3 regions of the Streptosporangium sp. NPDC051022 genome follow, and region 1 is predicted to be linked to each of the others. Evidence: riboswitches for the same ligand, from Rfam matches in the RefSeq annotation. Region 1 holds a riboswitch; each other region holds the start of a gene.
The links. A riboswitch is a leader RNA that binds a small molecule or an ion and turns the genes downstream of it on or off. The one in region 1 is predicted to bind cobalamin.
Positions count from the first base shown of each region.

Region 2: another riboswitch for cobalamin. It lies ahead of AB0N02_RS22200 (ABC transporter substrate-binding protein); the one in region 1 lies ahead of AB0N02_RS39665 (ribonucleoside-diphosphate reductase subunit alpha).
Region 3: another riboswitch for cobalamin. It lies ahead of AB0N02_RS22245 (CoA-acylating methylmalonate-semialdehyde dehydrogenase); the one in region 1 lies ahead of AB0N02_RS39665 (ribonucleoside-diphosphate reductase subunit alpha).

Region 1 covers NZ_JBFBCF010000037.1:59,360-62,624, forward strand. Annotated here, with positions in the region: gene AB0N02_RS39665 (ribonucleoside-diphosphate reductase subunit alpha) at 1-1,299, opposite strand, end outside; cobalamin riboswitch at 1,497-1,695, opposite strand; gene AB0N02_RS39670 (tripartite tricarboxylate transporter substrate-binding protein) at 1,700-2,722, opposite strand; gene glmS (glutamine--fructose-6-phosphate transaminase (isomerizing)) at 2,821-3,265, opposite strand, start outside.
Region 2 covers NZ_JBFBCF010000013.1:153,872-157,136, forward strand. Annotated here, with positions in the region: gene AB0N02_RS22190 (sulfotransferase family protein) at 1-568, shown strand, start outside; gene AB0N02_RS22195 (DUF6875 domain-containing protein) at 565-1,167, shown strand; cobalamin riboswitch at 1,302-1,483, shown strand; gene AB0N02_RS22200 (ABC transporter substrate-binding protein) at 1,655-2,872, shown strand; gene AB0N02_RS22205 (iron ABC transporter permease) at 2,869-3,265, shown strand, end outside.
Region 3 covers NZ_JBFBCF010000013.1:164,268-167,532, forward strand. Annotated here, with positions in the region: gene AB0N02_RS22240 (acyl-CoA dehydrogenase family protein) at 1-348, opposite strand, end outside; gene AB0N02_RS22245 (CoA-acylating methylmalonate-semialdehyde dehydrogenase) at 355-1,854, opposite strand; cobalamin riboswitch at 2,054-2,238, opposite strand; cobalamin riboswitch at 2,424-2,644, shown strand; gene metE (5-methyltetrahydropteroyltriglutamate--homocysteine S-methyltransferase) at 2,768-3,265, shown strand, end outside.

The DNA of each region.
Region 1 (3,265 bases):
GCGGACGGTCCGGCGCAGCCGCTCCCAGTCCATCTCCCGCCCGTCCTCCCCGGTGCCGAGGTGGGCGGCGAGGTTGATCGAGCCGAGGTTGCAGACGGCGGTCTCCGCGTCGCCGGTGACCTCCAGGATCTCGGTGCAGAGATTCGACAGGTGGATGACGTTCTCGGGACGGGCCGTCTGGTTGGAGGTGCGGTTGGCGGCGTCCTTGAAGGTCATCCAGCCGTTGCCGGTCTGGGCGAGGGTGCGCATCATCCGGCCGTACAGCGCGCGGGCCTGGACCCGCCTGACGAACCGGCCCTCGGCCTCGGCGGCCCGGTAGGCTTCGTCGAAGGCGTCGCCGTACAGGTCGGTCAGGTGCGGCACCTCCTTGGGGTCGAACAGCGACCACGTCTCGTCGGCCTCGACCCGGCGCATGAACTCGTCGGGGATCCAGTTGGCCAGGTTCAGGTTGTGCGTGCGGCGGGCCTCCTCCCCGGTGTTGTCGCGCAGTTCGAGGAACTCCTCGACGTCGGCGTGCCAGGGCTCCAGGTAGACGCAGGCCGCGCCCTTGCGGCGGCCGCCCTGGTTGACCGCGGCGACGCTGGCGTCCAGCGTGCGCAGCCAGGGCACGATGCCGTTGGAGTGGCCGTTGGTACCCCGGATCAGCGAGCCCCGCGAGCGGACGCGGGTCCAGGAGACGCCGATCCCCCCGGCGTACTTCGACAGCCGCGCGACCTGCCCGTAGCGCTCGTAGATGGCCTCCAGCTCGTCACGGGGCGAGTCGAGCAGGAAGCACGACGACAGCTGGGGCCTGCGCGAGCCGGAGTTGAACAGGGTCGGCGAGCTGGGCAGGTAGGCCAGGGCGGCCATGAGCGCGTACAGCTCGGCGGCCTCCTCGACCGTCTCCGACAGGCCGCAGGCCACGCGCAGGAAGAAGTGCTGCGGGCGCTCGAGGACCTTGCGGGTCCGCGGGTGGCGCAGCAGGTAGCGGTCGTAGACGGTGCGCAGCCCGAAGTACTCGAACCGGTCGTCGGCGTCCGGCGCGATCAGCGCGTCGAGCGCCTCGGCGTGGGCGGCCACGAACGCGGCCAGCCGGTCCTGGAGGAGTCCGGCGGCGTGGGTCGCGGCGATCGACTCGGAGAAGGTCCGGACCCCGTGCCCGGCCGCCTCGTCGGCGATCAGTTCGGCCAGCAACCGCGCGGCGACCTTGGAGTTCTCCGGATCGGTGATCACCCGGGCGGCGGCCTCCTCGATGGCCAGCCTGCGGTCGTCCCGCTCTCTCCCGCTCTCCTCCGCGACATCGATCAAGGTCTGTGTCACGTGTTACCCCTCGCGCGCTCGTGTTCCCCGTACGGCTCCCGCCGGAGGACGCGCGTCCACGGGCGGTCCCCGGGCACGCCGGACCGCCTCGTTCCGCGGACCCTCCCTCGAGGCCCTGGACAGTTCCCATGGCCGAGCCCACCTCGCCCGGCACGCCGCGGGCCGCTCTGCGCGTCCCCCGGTGCCCGGCTCGGCTTCCTCAGCCACGTGTCACCGGCAGGTCTTCGGACTCACAGGCACCTTGCACACTTCTACTGGCCGTCGCTTCCCAGGCATGGCTCACCCAGTGCTCATGACGGCGGTCGTTCCCGTTCACCGCTGCGGGGCAGTCCCGGACTCGCACCGGGTTCCCTCTTACCTCGCCCCCTCGGGCGAACCAGCAACAAGCAGGATCCTACATCTAGTGCCGCCCGACGCAACTACCCCAACAACTTGTGTCGAAGGAGCTGAGTAGCCCGAGTTCGCCGAGAACTCCCCGGGTTCGGCGGGTCTCGGTGACGATCCACTGGCGGAACTCGTCGCCGCTCAGATAGACCCGGTTCCAGCCGTTGGCCGCGCACAGTGCCTGCCAGCGGGGCGAGGCGTCGATCCGGTCGCACAGCGCGACGGCCTCGTCCCGGTCCCGCGGGCTCATGCCGCGCGGGCCGAACACGCCGCACCAGTCGGCGTACTCGAGCCGGATCTCCCGCTCCATCAAAGTCGGCGCGTCGATGCCGTCGATCCGCTCGCTGGAGGAGACGACCAGCGGCCGCACACGGCCCGCGGCGATCTCCGGCAGGAAGGCCCGGGCCGATCCCAGGAGCGCGGCCACCCGCCCCTCCTGCAGGGCCTCGACGCCCTCGGCCCCGCCGGGGTAGCCCGCGTAGTCCAGCAGCCTGACGTCCACGCCGAGGCATTTGCCGATCATGCCGTAGAGCACGTGGTCGGAGCCGCCGTCCAGCCTGCCGCCGACCACCAGCTCGGCCGGGTTGCGGCGGAGCACCGCGGCGAAGTCCTCGAAGGTGCGCAGCAGGGAGTTGGTGGAGACGACCAGGGCGGTCCAGTCGCCGACCAGCCTGGCCAGCGGGGTGGTCGCCGCCATCACGGAGGCGACGTTGGCGATCTCCGCGCCCGCCACCACCGGCATGCCCGCCAGGAGCAGCCTGCCGTCGCGCGCGAACGGGCCGCGGGCGGCGAAGGCGCTCAGCGCGGCCGCGCCGACCCCGCCCGGCTGGTTGCTGACCTCGACCGCGCCGGCCAGCCCGTCCCCGGTCAGGATCGCGGCCAGCGCGCGGGCGGCCTGGTCCCACCCCTGCCCGCGGGGGGCGGGCACGACGATGGTCAGCCTGCCCGCCGGAGCCGCGCCGGAGTCGCCCAGCCTGTCACAGCCGCAGGTGGCGGCCATGACCCCCAGCGCGAGCGCGAAGAACCGCCTACGGTGCATAAGCACCCCTTAGCCCGAGATCCCCCAAACCTCTAGATACTTCACGCTACAGGGCAATTACTTTCCGTAGTACATGTCGGGGGTATAGCCTCGCGAGATCACTCCACCGTGACGCTCTTGGCGAGGTTGCGAGGCTTGTCCACGTCCCGCTCCAGGGCGACGGCGGCGTGGTAGGCGAACAGCTGCAGCGGGATCGACAGCAGGATCGGGTCAAGCTCGGTCTCGTTCTTGGGCACCACGAGGCAGTCGTCGGCCAGCTTCGGGTCGGCCGTACGGTGCCCGACCATGAGCACCCGCCCGCCGCGCGCGCGGATCTCCCCCAGCGTGGTGAGGTTCTTGTCCAGCAGCTCGTCGTCCGGGACGATCGCCACGGTCGGCATCTCGGGACCGATCAGCGCCAGCGGCCCGTGCTTGAGCTCGCTGGCCGGGTAGGCCTCGGCGTGCACGTAGGAGATCTCCTTGAGCTTCTGCGCGCCCTCCCTGGCCACCGGGTATCCCCGGACCCGTCCGACGAACATCATGCTCGGCGAGCCGGCGTACTTG
Region 2 (3,265 bases), on a different contig from region 1:
CGCCCGCGGCCAGGCCCCCGACTGGCGCCGGTTGCTCACCGGCTTCCGGTCGGCGGTGGACTGGCCCGCGGCGGCCTTCTGGCGGCAGCTGCTGGAGACCTATCCGGAGGCCAAGGTGGTGCTCACCGTTCGCGACCCGCGAAGCTGGTATGCCAGCGCCCACAGGACGATCTACCGTTACACCGCTCTCCAGCCCGGCCTCGGCGGCGCTCTGACCTGGCTGGAGGACAGACTCTCGGTCTCCATCCGGCGCCGCAGGGAAATCTGCCGCCGGCTGATCTGGGACGGCGTCTTCGACGGCCGATTCCAGGATCCCCGGTACGCGATGGAGATCTTCCAGCGGCACAACGAGGAGGTCCGCGCGTGGGTCCCCGGGCACCGGCTCCTGGTCTTCGAGGTGTCGCAGGGCTGGCGGCCGCTTTGCGACTTCCTCGGCGCCGACGTCCCGGACGAACCGTTTCCGCATCTCAACGACGCGGCCGAATTCCGGCGTCTGGCGGCGCTGCGGCAGTGGCGGACGCTCACACTGCGCAAGACGGTCGCGGTCGGGGGAGCGGCCATCCGATGATCGGCCAGGCGGCCGCGGGATGGGAATGGATCAACGACTTCCTCACTCTCCCGCATCCAGAGATAGGGCGGAGCGGGCCGGTCTGCCCGTTCGTCATGCCCGCGATCAAGAACGGCACCCTGCACTTCAGCACCCGCCGGATCGGCCCTCCCGGCGACGCGGGCCACCTGACCGCGCTCATCGAGAACCTGGTCGACGAGTTCTCCGTCATGGCCTGGGCCCAGCCCAACAGGACACTGCACGCGATGGTCGCGGTCATCGCCGGCCTGCCGCCGGAGCGGGTGAGCGCGCTGGACGAAGCGCACGCCATGGTCAAGCGCCGGATGGTGCGGCGTGGACTGATGCTCGGTCAGTTCCATCCGGACTGTGCCGAGACGGCGGCCAGGAACCCCTCCTTCGCCGTGGCGCGTTCCCCTGTCCCCATGCTGGCCCTGCGCAACATGGCCTTCCACGACCTGCTCTTCCTGCATCAGGACCGGGAGTGGTTCGCGGCCTACGCCGACAGGTACGGCCGGCGCTACGAGACCGGCCAGGCTCGCGACGCGTTCCTGACCACCCTCTACGAACAGGCCTGTCAGCGCTGGCGGACACCCCTGTGACCCCGGAAGCCGGAAGACGCCCCGGGCCGGGAGCCGCCGGACCGGATCCGCCTGCCGGACAGGACGTGTCGTGCGGCAGAACCCGGTGACGTCGTTCACAGATCCGGGTTTCGCCCGCCTATGAAACATTCCGGGGCTTGTGAGATGATGCGGCCGCAGGCGACGGCGGAACGAGGAAACCGGTGTGAATCCGGTGCGGTCCCGCCACTGTGATCGGCGAGCGAATCCCGAACAGGCCACTGCCCGTGCGCGGGTGGGAAGGCCGGGACGAGCTTCGACCCGAGAGCCAGGAGACTCACGCGGTCGCCTCCTCACAGGAATTGGGGCGGATCTCCCCAAGAGAGGAACGGTGGTCGCCATGCCGCTCATCCGGCGTGACGTCTTTTCCGCTGCCCGCGGTACGGGCCTCTTGTGGTGATCCGGCTCCTCACCCGCCGCGGGCGCTGTCGAGGAACAGCGGTCGCGGCCCGTCCCCGGGAGACCACAGATGGGCCTCATCCGCCCGATCGGCGGCGCGCTGTTCGCCGTCCTGCTCACCGTCACCGTCACCGCCTGCGGCACCGGCGATCCGAGTACCCCCCAGGCGTCCTCACCGTCCTCGGCGGCCGCCGACGGCCGCTGCGTCACCTCCTATGACGCGGGCACGGACTACTTCCCGGTCAAGCAGACCCTGAAGCACGCGACGAACGTCACCCTCACCTACGCCGGGAACTACCAGGTGATCACGGTCAAGCAGCCCGCGCCGGGCGCCAAGCCGGAGACGTATGTCCTGGTGCGCTGTGGTACACCTGCCCCGCAGCTGACGGGGGCGCTGGCCGGGGCGGTGACGGTGCAGACCCCGATCCGGACCCTGTACTCCGCCTCGACCACCCACCTGCCCCTCATCACCTCGCTCGGCGTGCTGGACCGGCTCAAAGCGGTCTCCTCGGCCGGATACATCACCTCACCGGAGGTGCTGGCACAGGTGAAGGCCGGGGCGATCACCGAGTACGCCGCCGGAGGGGAGGTGGACACAGAGAAGGTCATCGCGGCCAGGCCGGACGCGCTGATGACCGGCGGCACCGAGGACAAGTCCTACGGCCCGCTGCGCCAGGCCGGGGTCGCGGTGGTCGCCAACGCCGAGTGGCTGGAGTCCACCGCGCTGGGCAGGGCCGAGTGGATCAAGGTGATGGCCGCGCTGACCGGCACCGAGGCCAAGGCCGCCGAGGTTTTCGGCAAGGTCGAGGCCGACTACGCGGCTCTGGCGGCCAAGGTCAAGGCGGCCACCCCGGTCACGGCGCTGCCGGGGCAGATGTACCAGGGGCAGTGGTCGATGCCGAACGGCGGCAGCTACGTCGCAGGACTGATCAAGAACGCGGGCGGCACCTATCCGTGGGAGCAGACGTCCGGCCCCGGCAGCACGACGCTGGACCTGGAGGCCGTCCTGTCCAAGGCCAAGGACGCCAAGGTCTGGCTGGCCACCGTCAACGACTGGAAGTCCCTGGCCGACGTGGAGAAGTCCGACGCCCGCTACGCCAAGTTCGGCGCCTTCGAGACCGGGAACGTCTGGTCGGCCAACAAGGCGCTGGGACCCGGCGGCGGCAACGACTTCTATGAGCGCGGCGTCGCACGTCCCGACCTGGTCCTGGCCGACCTGGTCGCGATCCTGCACCCCGACCTGGAACCGGGTCACGAGTTCACCTTCTACCAGAAGATGATCAAGTGACGGCTCCGGCCGTCACCGGAAGCGTCCTGGCTCGTCCGGCGGCGGTGGTGAACCGCCGCCGGACGGCCGTACTGTCGGGTGTGGCGATCGCCGTGCCGCTCGCGTTCGCGCTGGCGGTCATGCTCGGCTCGACCTCCATCCCGGTGGAGCAGGCGCTGCGCGCGCTGGTGCGCGACGGCGCGGCCGATCCGGGAGTCCAGGAGATCGTCTGGACGGTACGGCTGCCGCGCGCGATCACCGCCGCCCTGGCCGGGGCGGCGCTGTCGGCCTCGGGGGTGCAGCTTCAGACGCTGTTCCGCAACCCGCTGGCCGAGCCGTACATCCTGGGGGTGAGCTCGGGCGCGAGCCTGGGCGTGGCTCTGATCATCATCGGCTGGGGCGGGGCGGCGGGCG
Region 3 (3,265 bases), on a different contig from region 1:
CCGCATCGAGCACAGGCCGGGCAGCCAGCGGGTGCGCTGCTCGGCGGTGCCGTAGTGGTCGATCATCCAGGCGACCATGTTGTGGATGGAGACGTAGGCGGCGATGGAGGGACAGCCGGTGGCCAGCGCCTCGAAGATCAGCGCGGCGTCGGTCCTGGACAGGCCCGAGCCGCCCATCTCCTCGGCGACGTAGACGCCGCCGAGGCCGAGGTCGGCCGCCTTGACGAGCACGTCCACCGGGAAGTGCTTGCGGCGGTCCCAGTCGACGGCATCGGGGGCCAGGTGCTCGCGGGCGAAGTCGCGGACCGTCTCCACGATCGCGACCTGGTCGTCGGTGAGTGTGAGCATCGTCCCTCACCCCATCGTGGGGATGACGAAGCTCGCGCCTTCCCTGACCCCGGAGGGCCAGCGCGAGGTGACGGTCTTGGTGCGGGTGTAGAAGCGGATCGAGTCCGTGCCGAACTGGTTGAGGTCACCGAACATCGACCGCTTCCAGCCGCCGAAGCTGTGGTAGGCCACCGGGACCGGGATGGGGACGTTGACGCCGACCATGCCGGTGTTGACCCGGCGGGTGAAGTCGCGGGCGGTGTCGCCGTCGCGGGTGAAGATGGCCACGCCGTTGCCGTACTCGTGTTCGCTGGGCAGCCGCAGCGCCTGCTCGTAGTCGGCGGCGCGCACCACCGACAGGACGGGCCCGAAGATCTCCTCCCGGTAGACGCGCATGCCGGGGGTGACGTGGTCGAAGAGCGAGGCGCCGATGAAGAAGCCGCCCTCGTGTCCGGCCACGTTCACCTGGCGGCCGTCGACCACCAGCTGGGCGCCCTCGGCGACACCGAGATCGAGATAGCCGCGGACCCGTTCCAGCGCGTCGGGGCCGACCAGCGGGCCGAAATCGGCGTCGGGGTCGTGGGAGGGGCCGACCCGCAGCCCGCCGATCCGCTCCACCAGTTTGGCCACCAGGGCGTCGGCGGTCTCCTGCCCGACGGGAACGGCGACGGAGATGGCCATGCACCGTTCGCCCGCGGAGCCGTACCCCGCGCCGATCAGGGCGTCGGCGGCCTGGTCCAGGTCGGCGTCGGGCATGATGATCATGTGGTTCTTGGCGCCGCCGAAGCACTGGGCGCGCTTTCCGCGGGCCGTCGCCGTCGTGTACACGTACTCCGCGATCGCCGTGGAGCCGACGAATCCCAGCGCGGCCACCCGCGGATCCTCCAGCAGGGTGTCGACCGCCTCCTTGCCTCCGTTGACCACGTTCAGCACGCCGGGCGGCAGACCCGCCTCGACGAACAGCTCGGCCAGCCGCAACGGTACCGACGGGTCACGCTCGGACGGCTTGAGCACGAAGGCGTTGCCGCAGGCGAGGGCGGGGGCGGCCTGCCACAGCGGGATCATCGCCGGGAAGTTGAACGGCGTGATCCCGGCGACCACGCCCAGTGGCTGGCGCATCGAGTACACGTCGATGCCCGTCCCGGCGCTGTCGGTGAACTCGCCCTTGAGCAGGTGCGGGATGCCCGCGGCGAACTCGACCACCTCCAGCCCGCGCTGCAGGTCGCCGTCGGCGTCGGCGACCGTCTTGCCGTGCTCGGACGACAGCAGCCGGGCCAGCGGCTCACGCTCGGCTTCGACCAGTCGCAGGAAGCACAGCAGCACGCGGGCGCGGCGCTGCGGGTTCCACCGTGCCCACTCCTCCTGAGCGGCCTCGGCGTCGGCGATCGCCGCCTCGGTCTCGGCCCGGTTCGCCAGCGGGACACGGGCCTGGACCCGCCCGGTGCCGGGATCGTGGACGTCACCGTGGGCACCCGATGCCCCGGGAACCTGTTTGCCGCCGATGAAATGTGTCAGCTCACGGACCATGAACGACCTGCTTTCGCCAGGTGGGATCCGAAGATGGGCGTGCCTCGCCCGCGGTCCAGCGCACCGATGGGCGGGCCGGAAACGGTGAACGGGTCAGGGCGCAGCAGGGCCGTCAGCGCGGGGGATCCTCCACCGCCGGGACGTTTCCGGGCTCGCGAGCGCGTACCGATGCCATGCGTGTTCGCTCCATCCTCGTGGACAACACGGATCAACCCGCGGCCGGTATCCTGACTCCCGGATCAGCGCACGTCATCCGGCCTTCCCGGCTCTCGCCAGTGGCCTCATACAGCGATGACGCACTCCCCGGTCACAGTGGCGGGACCGCGCCGGATTCACACCGGCTTCCCTGCACCGCGGGCCTTCACCCCGAAAATATAGTTGGACGTCCTAGTAAGTCCAGAGCGACCGGCCGGATATGTGGAAAGCCGTCGCCGCCGCTCACCGAGAGGCTCAGGTGGCGGCCCTTCGCCGCGCCTTCGGCCATCCGGTCGAAGGACCCGCGGAACGTGCCTCGGACCGGATGACGTCTCAGAGTACGGCGAAGGTATCCGGCCACCGCGTTGGCTGGTTAGAATCCCGCCGTGGATGGTTCGTCCGCGCCCGGCCGGGTGCGGACGTCGTAAGAGGGAACCCGGTGCGAATCCGGGACTGCCCCGCAGCGGTGAGTGGGAACGACCGCCGTCATACGCACTGGACCGAAGGTCTGGGAAGCGACGGCCAGTAGGTCACGCCTGAGGTTCAGGTGTGGTGCCCGCGAGTCCGAAGACCTGCCCTCCGCCCGTGCACCGGCCGGTGCGCGGTGGTCCGCGGCCTCGTGGGAGGGCCTGGGACGCGCCCGCCGGGGTTTTCCCTGCCCGTCGTGTGCCTCTTCCTCCTGCCCGGCCGCATGCTGGCAATAGCGAGGGAAGCTGCCATGACAACGACGATCCTCGGGTACCCGCGCATCGGCGCGCACCGAGAGCTCAAATTCGCCACCGAGCAGTACTGGGCCGGGCGCGTCGGCGAGGAGGAACTGCAGTCCACGGCCGCGACGCTGCGGCGGGCGGTGTGGACCGAGCTGCGGGACGCCGGGCTGGGGACGATCCCGTCGAACACCTTCTCCTTCTACGACCAGGTGCTGGACACCAGCGTCATGGTCGACGCGGTCCCCGACCGCTACCGGGCGCTGCCGGGCCTGGAGCGCTACTTCGCGATGGCGCGCGGCACCGCGGACATCCCGGCGCTGGAGATGACCAAGTGGTTCGACACCAACTACCACTACATCGTCCCCGAACTGGCCCTGGACGCCCGCTTCCGGCTCGCCGACGGCGCGCAGGCCAAACCCGTGGCCGAATACCTCGAGGCCAGGGCGTTGGGGATCGAGACCCGGCCGGTGCTGGTCGGCCCCCTGACCTACCTGCTGCTGGCCAAG